DNA from 2 places in the Caldanaerobius polysaccharolyticus DSM 13641 genome. Region 1 is predicted to be linked to the other one. Evidence: riboswitches for the same ligand, from Rfam matches in the RefSeq annotation. Region 1 holds a riboswitch; the other holds the start of a gene.

Region 1 (6,252 bases):
TACCTTGTAATCAGCATGGGTATTAAAATTGACCTTAGATTTTACAAAGCGCCACAATTGCCTTTCCATAGAAGTTTCATCTTGTCCTCTCTGAAAAGTATAACCTAAATGTGCGCCCCTGACCACGGCTTTATTCCGCGGACTGTACATAACTATTTCTTCTATTTTATTTAAAGGCAAGAGGGTTATGTCAAATTTATCTCTTATATACTGTAATTGATCAGAAATAGGCCTGCTGCTAATCTGCAACATAGCCCCCGTATGTTGATGAAAATCTCCCACCGTAAAACGCCTTTCAAATATTACGGGATTTACTCCCAGCCTTTCCAGTTCGTAAGCGCAAGCAAGGCCAGATATCCCTGCACCTATAATCGCCACTTTCATGCCATCACCGCTCTCACTTTAAAGGATTTCTACCCCAGAACCTGTTATAAACGTTGTCTACCAACCATGAAAGGTACCTAACTGCATTTATTCCCGTGCCGTATATCAATTTATTTAACCCTGGAAACCCCAGGAACTTTATGATAAAATCGTAGCCCCTGTTGGTCATCCTGTCCAGTGCCTTTCTAAATACAAACATCTTATTAAACTCGCTCTTGATGTACAGGAGCTCTTTTTCGTAATCCTTCTCTTCGACAATACATTTAGCCGCAATGCAACCCGTCAGTATCGCGTGGTATTGTCCAAATCCAAGAAACGGCTCTAATACTCCTCCTGCACTGCCTATAAAGTACACGTTCTCTACCACATGGGGATAAACATTGCCAGAACTATGTTGCATTAAAAAACCCTCGATTTTCTCGTGAGTGATATTTTCCATATTCAAGAACAGCTGCCATCGTTCCTCTAATTCGTCCCTGCTTATGTAGGGTACCATCATTGCCACAATGGCCCTTCTAGAATCATAAGGGGCCAGATAAGCGTACCCTGACTTAGCGTAAGCTGCATTCATCCACATTACAAGTGTATTGGGATCAAATTCCCCTACTACGATAGCTCCTTTAAGCCATGTTTCCATCAAATCTTGCCAGCACCCATACTGTTTCGCAAAATAATTATTCCCTGTTGCCACCACCACATAATCAAATTCTTTCTTTAAAGGCTCCAGATCATCAATCTTTGTATTAAAGTTCACATTCGATTTTATGAGCCTGTACAGTTTGTTCTCCAGTGAATTCTCTTCTGGCCCCCTGATAAAAAGCCAGCCTAGATCGTTGCCTTTTATTACACTCCTCGCTGTAGGGCCGTTCATCACGATCCTATTTAAAACAGCCGTCGGCTGAACCGGTATATCAAATTTTACTTTTTCATACATGATGGGATTAACCGTGGGTCTTGTTATGACCTGTAAAACCGCACCTACGTGGCTATAGCCACTTCCCACCGAAGATTGCGCCTCAAAAATAACAGGTTTTATGCCGTAGCTTTCCAGCTGATATGCGCAAACAAGTCCAGATATACCTGCTCCAACAATGGCTACTTTCACATTATCACCACTTTCTCAATTTTAACATACGGACATATACGTATATCAGTATACTTATACCCACACCATAAGCTATAAATAGATACATCTTTATTACCTCTCCATTTTAACAAAGTTTTCTCCTACCCATGAAATATTCATTAATACCACTATATCAACCCATAAACTGTATAGCTGATTCCAGTGCCTGTATTCCAGGTAGCCAAAAGAGAGCATAAGCCACTCCATAAGCATAAAAAAACCTACCCACACAAATATATTTAAGAGCCTCATCCATCTGTTATCTGGGATGTTCTGCACTAATAATGTACCCATGGTAAAAACGGGTCCTAAGGTAAAAAAAATCGATCCACTCCCCAGCAGGTCTATTATATATCCTTTTGCCGTGTAGAGGTTCAAGCTTATAGAAATCCTATCGACGATAATCTGAACTATAACCGCATATATACCCCCCAATATCCCTGGCCATAGTTTCTTCCAATCAGCACACAATATAAAAAGAATCCAGCTCAGCACAAATATTATGATCCAACCCATCATAACCCTTCTCTCGTCGAAAATACCTTATTTATTTCGGTGGGCTTTGACTCTATGGCTTCAATTTTCTGCTGAAGCATGGATATAGACTTCATCTCTTCATCCCTGAACTGAGTCAACATTTCCCTTATATCAGGATTTGTTATCATTATGATGTGGTCGTTGTAAAAGGTCTGAAGCTTTATCACCTCTTTAACGACATCCTGCATCAAATCCAGGGTGTCTAATGACATATTGGTTTTCACCAACGACGGCAGCTTTATCAACTTTCTTTTCTGCTTTATGCCATCCATGTGTTTTGATGCAATTCTACCGCACTCCTCTAGAATCCCTGAGATCATAGGGTCACCGATCTGATTGGCGTACTTCAAGCACTTATCCTTTAAAGTTTTCTCTTGTTTTTCCGCGTTGTTAAAGCAGCTGTATATGAGCTCCTGTTGTGTCAGTTTTTGCATAAACACACCTCCGCTCTATCCGCTCTTATTTTCCCTTGACACAATGATTTTTATGCTGTAAAATGAAAAAAACAAAACACCTCATCTTCCAGCAGTGAAGTAGAGGCGCGAAATTCATGAGTAAGCTGTAGAGCACGGGCTGCGATGAAGCAGCTGAAAGGGGATTTCGCCGAAGCGCAGGAAAAGCCCATTTCCTGTAGCTGGGCCTGCATCGAATAGGTGCAGGACTGTCACCGGCGGCATAAACCGGTGGAGAGCTATCTCGCGCATGGAAGGGAGGCAACTCCCTTAAATGCGCAAATATTTAAGGGAGTGAAATAAGTGAGATTGCATGGCACTATGAAGGTCAATTCTAGAAACCACCTGGAGATCGGTGGGTGTGATACTGTTCGATTAGCTAAAAAGTTCGGTACTCCTCTTTACGTCATCGACGAGCAGCTGGTACGTGAAACCTGCAGGAGATATTATAACTCCTTTGTGAAAAAACACGGCGGTGTGGTCTTATACGCTTCTAAAGCGTTTATGAACATGGCCATGGCCCGTTTAATTGACGAAGAAGGGTTAGGCCTTGATGTGGTATCAGGCGGTGAGATATACACAGCGCTTCAAGCAGATTTCCCCATGGAGAAGGTGTATTTTAACGGCAACAATAAAAGCCCTGATGAGCTTATACTCGCCCTTAAATCAGGCGTCTCCCGCATCATAGTCGATAACTTTTATGAATTGGAAATCCTCAACTATATAGCGGGAACGCTGGGTAAAAAGGCAGATATACTCATAAGGATAACACCAGGCATAGAAGCCCATACCCATGAGTATATAATGACAGGACAGCTGGACTCCAAGTTCGGCTTTAACGTTCCCGATGGCCAGGCTATGAAAGCCATAAAAATGGCCATAAAAATGCCTAACCTGAATTTAAAAGGCATACACTGCCACATAGGCTCTCAGATATTCGAAATGAATTCCTACAAGCGAGAAGTGGAAATAACCACCAGGTTTATAAAGCAAATAAAGGATGAGACAGGTTATGAAGTAGAAGAGCTGGATCTGGGTGGAGGATTTGGAGTCTATTACACCGAAGAAGATAACCCGTCTTCCATAGAGGATTACGCTGAGGTCGTGTTTGAGACGCTGGAAAAAATGGTAGAGGAGCTGGACATAATTAAACCCAGGGTCATCATCGAACCAGGGAGATCCATCATAGCCAATGCAGGTACGACCCTTTACACCGTCGGTGCCATCAAGGATATACCTGGCGTAAGGAAATACATCTCGGTGGATGGCGGCATGACCGATAATCCCCGATTGGCTTTATACGGTGCCAAATACGAGGCTGTCATTGCGAATAAGGTCTTTGAAGAAAACAGCGAAGTGGTATCTATTGCGGGAAAGTGCTGTGAATCCGGAGATATGCTAATATGGGATGTACGGCTTCCCCATGTGGTATCCGGCGACATAATCGCCGTCATGAGCACAGGTGCGTATAATTATTCCATGGCCAGCAACTACAACCGCCTTACCAAACCCGCTGTAGTACTGGTAAAAGACGGTCGTGCTGACGTAATCGTAAAGCGCGAGACCTATGAAGATCTGTTGAGAAACGACGTGATTCCAGCCAGGCTGAGCAAAAAGTGTTTTGAAAATATCGGTGACGTAAGCGCTATATAAAACCACAAAAATAAAAGCCGGTCAAAAACCGGCTTTTTATTGTTCTCCTTCAGGCTGGGGCTCTGTTTCTTCTACCTCACCAGCTCTGGGCACGATGACAGATAATACGATCTCCTCAGGTTCGTCTACGACCTTAACCCCTTTGGGCACGTTTAAGTCTGATACCTTAATCACATCCCCCACGTCCATGCCAGATACGTCCACGGTAATCTCTTCAGGCAAGTCTTGCGCCCTGCACCTTACGGTTATCTCTCTGAGCTGATGCTGAATGATGGCGCCTTTGCTCTCTATAATACCTGCTCCTTCAACTTTTATCGGAATCTCTGCCTCAATCTCTTCCTCCAGGGACACCTTCTGAAAATCCACGTGGATAATTTTGCCGTCCAAAGTCCCGTATTGCACTTCTTTTATTATCCCAGGTATGGTCTGTCCGTTCAGGATCAGATTTACAATAGCACTGTGTCCTTGTTCCCTATAGATTTCATAAAACTTTGACGCGTTAACCGCTATAGGCAAACTGTCAAGACCTTTCCCATAGACAACGGCGGGAATTAAGTTCTGCTGCCTTAATTTTCTGGCAACACTTTTTCCTGCGCCCCTTGTCATTACCTCAAGATCGACAGTTTCCATGCAAAACATCTCCTTTTATTATAGTTTTTTTGGAATTATAACACAATATCGGTTAAATATCAAATCCCTAGCCTTTTAATTGATCTATTACCATTATTAAAAACGACGGAACTACGTATATGAACATAGTAGCAGCAGCGATAATACCGGCATCGTTAAAAGCCAGCGCAAAAAGCATTCCTGCCGTGCTGCCTAAAAACCCTGCGTATATAGCTTTGTTGTTTTTAAATATATTTATGAGAATATTTGTAGGCTTATAGAACAAAAATCCTAAAACCAGTATAAACGCTATCAGCACTTTTGTCCATATAGTATACTTTATAAGCCTCAAGTTCATAGCCAATTTGCGCTGAAATATCATGAGAAGCGGTTTTATGCCTTCAGCTTTGACCAACAGGGCGGTTCTCCCTATATGGGATTGCCCTCCCTTCATCATGTCGTATGCAAAAAGACCTACCATGGCTAGCAGCATAGCAGCAAAGAGATAAATAAAGCTCTTTCGATTAAATCTCCAGTTAAACAACAGCATTGCGCACGTGCCATAAGCCATAAATGAGACTATAAAACCTCCCACCTTGGTTCCCAGGCTTGGAGCGCTCATTATGTACGCTAGAAAGACAAACAGGGCTACCACTATATACTTCGTATAAGGTTTTTTAAACCTATCTATAAGGGCAGTCAACCCTATGATGCTGGATCCCATCAGGACGCCCATGTACTCATTGCCGATACCGTAAAACCTTGCTCCGATAATAGGATCATAACCCAGCACGGAGTTTTTCATAAGCTTCTGCCCCGTGAGTATATCTACTGCCAACAGACCAGCAGTTATAATGCATAAGATCATTATAACATCCATGTTGTTTCTGGATAAGGTCAGCGATATAAACACCATGGCGATCAACACAGCCACCGTAATAGCTGCTTTGAAAATAGCTGAATTCACATCAAAAGCAGGCAGTATTAAGAACACCAAAGGCACTGCCATATTAGCCAGAATCAGCGGCTTAACATACCGGGCGTATTTGTAGTCGAAAAACAAAGCCAGTATGGCCATAAATAAAACCACTATCTGCGCTATTACATAAGTCTTTATAAAATAGGGCCTTTGGACATAAGTGGCTACAATCCTCTGGTTTATGTCATTTATGTAGTTTAATTTAGTCTGCGTTAAAGCTTTAGCTTCACCGCCACCTACAGGATCTGACAGCGAAAAAAGAGGCGATCCCATCATGGATTCAGGAGCACTTATTTTAAAAAAATGTAAAACCGTAGGAGCAATATCTATGTTCTGCACTATGCCCTCTCTTTTGGTGGACTTGGAGGAGAGAATTCCCCCATTATAACCATATCCCGCTGCTATAATCGGGGTCACAAGGTGATTGCTCGCTATATTCTCCTTAGAGGGATAAGGCGTAAGCACCAACAAAACGTCTTTTTTAAAATCCAGCGTCCTAGCTACTTTCCCTA
Region 2 (6,252 bases), 410 kb from region 1:
ATTAGGGCAATCTTCAAAATAACAGCATCATCAAAATCCCTCAAATCCAGTCCTAACAGCCTCTGTATTTTATCCAGGCGATATACCAGAGTATTTCTGTGAATGTAAAGATTCCTTGAAGCCTCGCTTATATTAAGATTGGACTCAAAAAATTTCAACACAGTATGATAAAGTTCTTTGTCTTCTAAAAACTCGTTTTTGTCCTTAAATATCTCGTTAAGATAAGCTCGCTCAATCTCTATAGGTATCTGACTTATAAGGCGCTTCAAGCCCAACTGGTCATAGTCAAATACCTTATTTTTATCCTCAAAAATCTCTCCCAGAACCATAGCGGTCTCGGCTCGTTTGTATATCTTTCTGAGGTCGTACAGGCTTTTGCTAATACCACCTATAGCTATTTTGACCTTTTCGTACAGCTCTGTCACCAAGGTGTCTAGGATAGACATGGCTATCTTTTTTATGTCGTCCTCGCTGTCATCTCTTGATTTTACAAGAAGTACTTTGTCTGTGTCAATATCAATGAGTACCTCTGACGTCTCATCGGGAAACATGTTTTTAAGCATTTCCCGAACGTCTTCAAATGACGAACTCATTTTGACAATCATAACCATCCTGTCTTTAACAATAACCTCATTGAATTTCTCCGCCATTTTTTCTATATTGACGTTACGACCTTCTATAATACTGCGGAAAAAGCTCACCCTGTTCAGCTCTGTTTTCTCAAATCCCAGTATCATCTGCTCGATCAAACCCATGTATTTTTGTACTTCAGGCGTCGTCCCCTTCATCGCGATACAGCACAAAAACTTCCCATTTGCCTTAACGCTTTTATATATCCAGTTATTTATCACAAAGAAATTATCAGACTGGATAAAATCCTCGTAGTTCACCACAGGTATAGAACTGCCCTCATTGCTGCCGACGATACATTTTCCTTCAGCATCATAGATGTTAAAAGGCAATCCCACAATATCCATTACCTTTTCGTATATACTTTTATATATATCCAAAGAAATCAACCCCTGTACAATATATTATACTATATCATGGTTTTCAGCAAAGAAAAAAGCAGAAATAATCTCTATATAATTATTTCTGCTTTCTAAATTAAAATCCTTCTTTAATTCATTATCTGTTTAAAATAGTCTTTTCAGTTTCTTTATCAAATAAGTGCACCTTATTCATATCGAAAGCTACCTTTAATATATCTCCTTCTTTTGCTTTGCTCCTAGGATTGACCCTAGCTATGACCTGCTGGCCTTTTAAGTCCATGTAAAGGAATGTTTCTGCACCCAAAAGCTCTACTACCTCAACTTTAGCCTCAACAGTAGCGCCAGGATTTGCGCTTATAAATACTTCTTCGTCGTGGATGTCCTCAGGCCTTATTCCCAGCACAACCTCTTTTCCTACATAAGAGCTACTGACCAGCTTCTTGACCTTGCCATCGGGGAGCTTCAGTGAAAATCCTTTAAACTCCGCGTAAATCTCACCGTTTTTCTCCACCAACCTGGCATCGATAAAGTTCATTTGAGGACTTCCAATAAACCCTGCTACGAATATATTTGCAGGATAATCGTATATGGTCTGCGGTGTATCTACCTGCTGTATGACACCGTCTTTCATAACGACGATTCTGTCGCCCATGGTCATAGCCTCTGTCTGATCGTGGGTAACGTATATAAATGTGGTCTGCAACCTCTCATGAAGCTTGCTGATTTCCGTCCTCATCTGCACCCTCAATTTTGCGTCCAGGTTTGATAAAGGCTCGTCCATCAAGAAGACCTTAGGCTCACGTACAATAGCACGGCCTAAAGCTACCCTCTGCCTCTGACCACCGGACAAAGCCTTGGGTTTTCTATCCAAAAGGTGTTCAATGTCCAGTATCTTAGCAGCTTCTCTAACCCTCTTGTCAATCTCCGCTCTGGGCATCTTCCTCAGTTTAAGTCCAAACGCCATATTGTCGTATACCGTCATATGAGGATACAAGGCGTAGTTCTGGAAAACCATCGCTATATCCCTGTCTTTAGGCGGAACATCGTTGACCAGCCTGTCACCGATGTACAATTCTCCCTCTGTGATCTCTTCAAGACCTGCCACCATCCTCAACGTGGTGGACTTTCCACAACCAGAGGGACCTACCAAGACTACAAATTCCTTGTCTTTTATATCCAGGTTAAAGTTGTCAACGGCCTTTACTCCGCCTTGATAGATCTTGGAAACATTCTTTAACACAACTTCTGCCATTGTTCCTTCCTCCAATCGTTAGTATGTTAACGCAAGCAAACGTTACAACTATATTATAATATAAATTGTCGGAAATTTGTATTATATATAATAAACATAGTTTTACGTTACTTTTTGTTCAGCATGAACATGTCACAATTAACATTTGACTTGAGGTGTCATCTCTGCTATATTAAAATAAAATATTATATAGGAAAGAGCACAGATAGAGGCGCGCTGTTTATGAGTACTGTGCGGGAGACTGGAGAGGTCTGTGAACCACAGAAAAGGAAACAGCGCCGAAGGGCCGGTATTCTCCGTGCCGGTTACCTGGTCAGTATGTGAAAAACATGCTGACTGTCATCAGCAATGATGGAGAGCTATCTGGTTTATAGCCGTAATGCCTATAACCAGCTAGTTATTTCCATAACTAGATTTTTTTATAACTATTTTCTAGGAGGTATTTTTAATGAAGAAAAATATAGCCATAGTAGGCGCCACCGGACTGGTAGGAAGGACCTTTCTAAAGGTCCTGGAAGAAAGAGATTTTCCCATCGATAACCTGTATCTCTTTGCATCTCACAAATCAGCAGGCACAAAAATAAGCTTTAGAGGCGCCGAATATACCGTTGAAGAACTTACAGAGAATTCCTTTGATCGCCCTATTGACATAGCGTTATTCTCGGCGGGTGCAACAGTAAGCAAAAAGTTTGCACCTATAGCAGCGTCAAAAGGAGTAGTAGTGGTAGACAACAGCAGCGCGTGGAGAATGGACGATAACGTGCCATTAGTGGTACCTGAAGTCAACCCTCAAGACATAGGCTGGCACAAAGGGATAATCGCAAACCCCAACTGCTCTACAATCCAGATGGTGGTAGCTCTAAAGCCTCTACACGACGCGTTTAAGATAAAAAGAATAGTGGTCTCTACTTACCAGGCCGTTTCCGGTTCGGGTAAAAAAGGTATAGACGACCTCAAGCGCACATTGCAGGGAGAGATGCCCCAGTTTTACCCACATCCTATAGCCAACAATTGCTTGCCTCATATCGACGTCTTCTTGGACAACGGCTACACCAAAGAGGAAATGAAGATGGTCAATGAGACCAAGAAGATCATGGGCGATCCCAGCATTAAGGTAACAGCGACTACAGTAAGGGTCCCCGTGGAAAACAGCCACAGCGAGTCGGTCAACGTAGAATTCGAAAAACCCTTTGAGCTCTCTCAGGTCTTTGACATCCTATCCAAAGCCCCAGGGGTCATCGTTATGGATAAACCGTTTGAAAATGTATACCCATTAGCTACCATTGCCTCCGGCCATAATGAAGTTTACGTGGGCAGGATAAGAAGGGATGACACCGTAGAAAACGGCTTAAATCTCTGGGTGGTAGCTGATAACATAAGGAAAGGCGCTGCGACCAATGCGGTTCAGATAGCCGAGTTGCTTTTATAAGCGGAAAGGAGTGAGACAATGTCTATATTTAAAGGGTCTGGCGTCGCCATAGTCACGCCTTTTACCGACGATGGCGTCAACTATCAAAAGCTAGGCGAATTGCTGGAGTGGCACGTAAAAAACCACACCGACGCTATTATCATATGCGGCACTACCGGCGAATCCTCCACCATGACTGACGAAGAGCGAAAGGGCGCGATCAAGTACACGGTAGATAAAATAGCGGGCAGAATACCGGTTATAGCAGGAACGGGTTCTAACGACACGGCTCATTCCATCGAATTAAGCAAATACGCCGAAAGTGTAGGCGCTGACGCCCTTTTATGCATAACGCCCTACTACAACAAAACCACTCAAAAGGGCCTTATTTCCCATTTTACGGCTATAGCCGACAGCGTAAACATACCTATTATTATATACAACGTGCCTTCTAGAACCGGCATGAATATAACCCCTGAAACCTTAAGTGTGCTATCAAAGCACCCCAACATAAAAGGCGTAAAAGAAGCCAGTGGTAATATCAGCCAAGTAGCAGAAATCGCCAGGTTGTGCGGAGACAATCTGGATATATACTCTGGCAACGATGACCAGGTCGTCCCCATCCTTTCCCTAGGTGGGGTAGGGGTTATATCCGTAACAGCCAATATACTCCCCGATAAAGTCCACGAAATGGTCTACAAATACCTAAACGGGGACGTAAAAGGCGCCAGAGATATACAGCTGGAACTCAATCCTCTAAACAACGTCCTGTTCATCGAAACAAACCCCATACCTATCAAAACAGCTATGAACATGATGGGCATGGAGGTAGGCAAGCTCAGGCTGCCGCTAGTGGATATGGAGGATAAGCACAAAGAGTTGTTAAAAGAAACGCTGAAAAAGTACGGCTTGCTGTAAAAAGAGGCTAGAAAGGTGAATAAAACATGATAAGGCTTATAGTGCACGGATGCAACAGAAAAATGGGCAAAAACGTGGTCAGCGCCGCTCGGAACAACGGTGGATTTGAAGTGGTGGCAGGGGTAGATAAATTGGCCTCGGCCTCAAGGGAGGACTTTCCTATCTACTCCAGGCTAATAGAAGTAAAAGAAAAGGCTGATGTGGTCATCGACTTTTCCCACCACACGGCGATACCCGATCTCCTGGAAGACGCAACTCACATGAAAATACCTGTGGTCATCGCCACTACGGGGTTAAATGAAGCAGAGCACCACGTCGTCATTGAGAAATCAAACTACATACCCATATTCATGTCAGCAAATATGTCCTTAGGGATAAACCTGCTAATTAAACTGGTAGTGCAAGCAGCCCAGGTACTCTATAAAAGCAGCGACATAGAGATCGTGGAAAAACACCACAACCAAAAGCTGGATGCTCCCAGCGGCACCGCCTTTATGATTGCCAACGCCATCAACCAGGCCCTCTCCAACACACTGCACTTCACTTATGGCAGAAGTCCTCAAAGCGGCAAAAGGGAAAAAAGTGAATTGGGCATTCACGCCATAAGGGGAGGTACCATAGTAGGAGAGCATGAAGTGATATTCGCCGGTCCGGATGAGATTTTGGAAATAAAACATATAGCTCAGTCTAGAGCGATATTTGCACAAGGAGCATTAAAAGCCGCTGAGTTTATTATAGGGAAACAGCCGGGATTATACTCCATGAAAGACCTATTAGAGAAAGGATGAAATTATGAGTACACAAGAAGAATTCTTAAATGATCCTTATCAAATCGCTCGATATATAAAAAACGCCAAAAAATCCACGCCTGTAAAAGTCTACGTCGAAGGTAATCTCGACAAAAACACCTTTTTAAATTTTAAAGGCTTCGGATACGGTTCTTTCTGGGTTTTGTTTGGAGAATACGACGTAATCAAGGAATACCTGGAAAAGTACAAAGACATAGTAAAGGACTACGTCATAGAAAATGACAGGAGAAACTCAGCTATACCCCTTTTGGACATAAAAAGCCTTGAAGCCAGAATAGAACCTGGTGCTATTATCAGGGACATGGTGAAAATCGGCAAGAACGCTGTGATAATGATGGGCGCAGTGATCAACATAGGCGCTGAAATCGGAGAAAACTCCATGATAGACATGAACGCCGTCATAGGTGCCAGAGCTAAAATAGGCAAAAACGTGCACGTAGGTGCCGGAAGCGTTGTAGCCGGCGTTCTTGAGCCCCCCAGCAGCACTCCTGTTGTAATAGAAGATGGGGTTCTAATCGGAGCCAACGCAGTGGTGCTAGAGGGCGTCCACATAGGGGAAAAGGCAGTGGTAGCCGCAGGTTCAGTAGTCATAGAAGACGTGCCGGCAGGCATGGTGGTGGCAGGAGTACCAGCCAAAATCGTAAAGAGCGTGGACGATAAAACGAGAGATAAGACCAAGCTCCTGGAGGATTTAAGGGGATAAAGTATAAGCGCAGGTCTTGCCCACAATAGCTTAAAGGCCTGCGCTTATACTTTTACAACTGCTCAGCTGCTTTTTCGTCCGCTTCCACTTTTTCCATTTTTGATATAGAGACTTCATACGCGGTTTTAGTCACAACCTCATCTTCAGAAATTTTTTTCTGGTATTCCCTG

What was found. Region 1 has a riboswitch for lysine ahead of lysA (diaminopimelate decarboxylase). Riboswitches for the same ligand answer to the same signal wherever they lie in the genome.
Region 2: linked by a shared signal. The riboswitch ahead of CALPO_RS0103085 (aspartate-semialdehyde dehydrogenase) and the one ahead of lysA (diaminopimelate decarboxylase) in region 1 are both predicted to bind lysine.

What each region holds. Positions count from the first base shown of each region.
Region 1 is NZ_KE386494.1:834,187-840,438, forward strand. Features, by position in the region: gene CALPO_RS15035 (NAD(P)/FAD-dependent oxidoreductase) at 1-384, opposite strand, end outside; gene CALPO_RS0104955 (NAD(P)/FAD-dependent oxidoreductase) at 398-1,489, opposite strand; gene CALPO_RS0104960 (hypothetical protein) at 1,583-2,026, opposite strand; gene CALPO_RS0104965 (ferritin family protein) at 2,026-2,481, opposite strand; lysine riboswitch at 2,574-2,749, shown strand; gene lysA (diaminopimelate decarboxylase) at 2,821-4,152, shown strand; gene CALPO_RS0104975 (50S ribosomal protein L25) at 4,189-4,782, opposite strand; gene CALPO_RS0104980 (hypothetical protein) at 4,850-6,252, opposite strand, start outside.
Region 2 is NZ_KE386494.1:425,054-431,305, forward strand. Features, by position in the region: gene CALPO_RS0103075 (PucR family transcriptional regulator) at 1-1,010, opposite strand, end outside; gene CALPO_RS0103080 (ABC transporter ATP-binding protein) at 1,129-2,244, opposite strand; lysine riboswitch at 2,443-2,614, shown strand; gene CALPO_RS0103085 (aspartate-semialdehyde dehydrogenase) at 2,693-3,673, shown strand; gene dapA (4-hydroxy-tetrahydrodipicolinate synthase) at 3,692-4,570, shown strand; gene dapB (4-hydroxy-tetrahydrodipicolinate reductase) at 4,597-5,358, shown strand; gene dapD (2,3,4,5-tetrahydropyridine-2,6-dicarboxylate N-acetyltransferase) at 5,363-6,082, shown strand; gene CALPO_RS0103105 (single-stranded DNA-binding protein) at 6,135-6,252, opposite strand, start outside.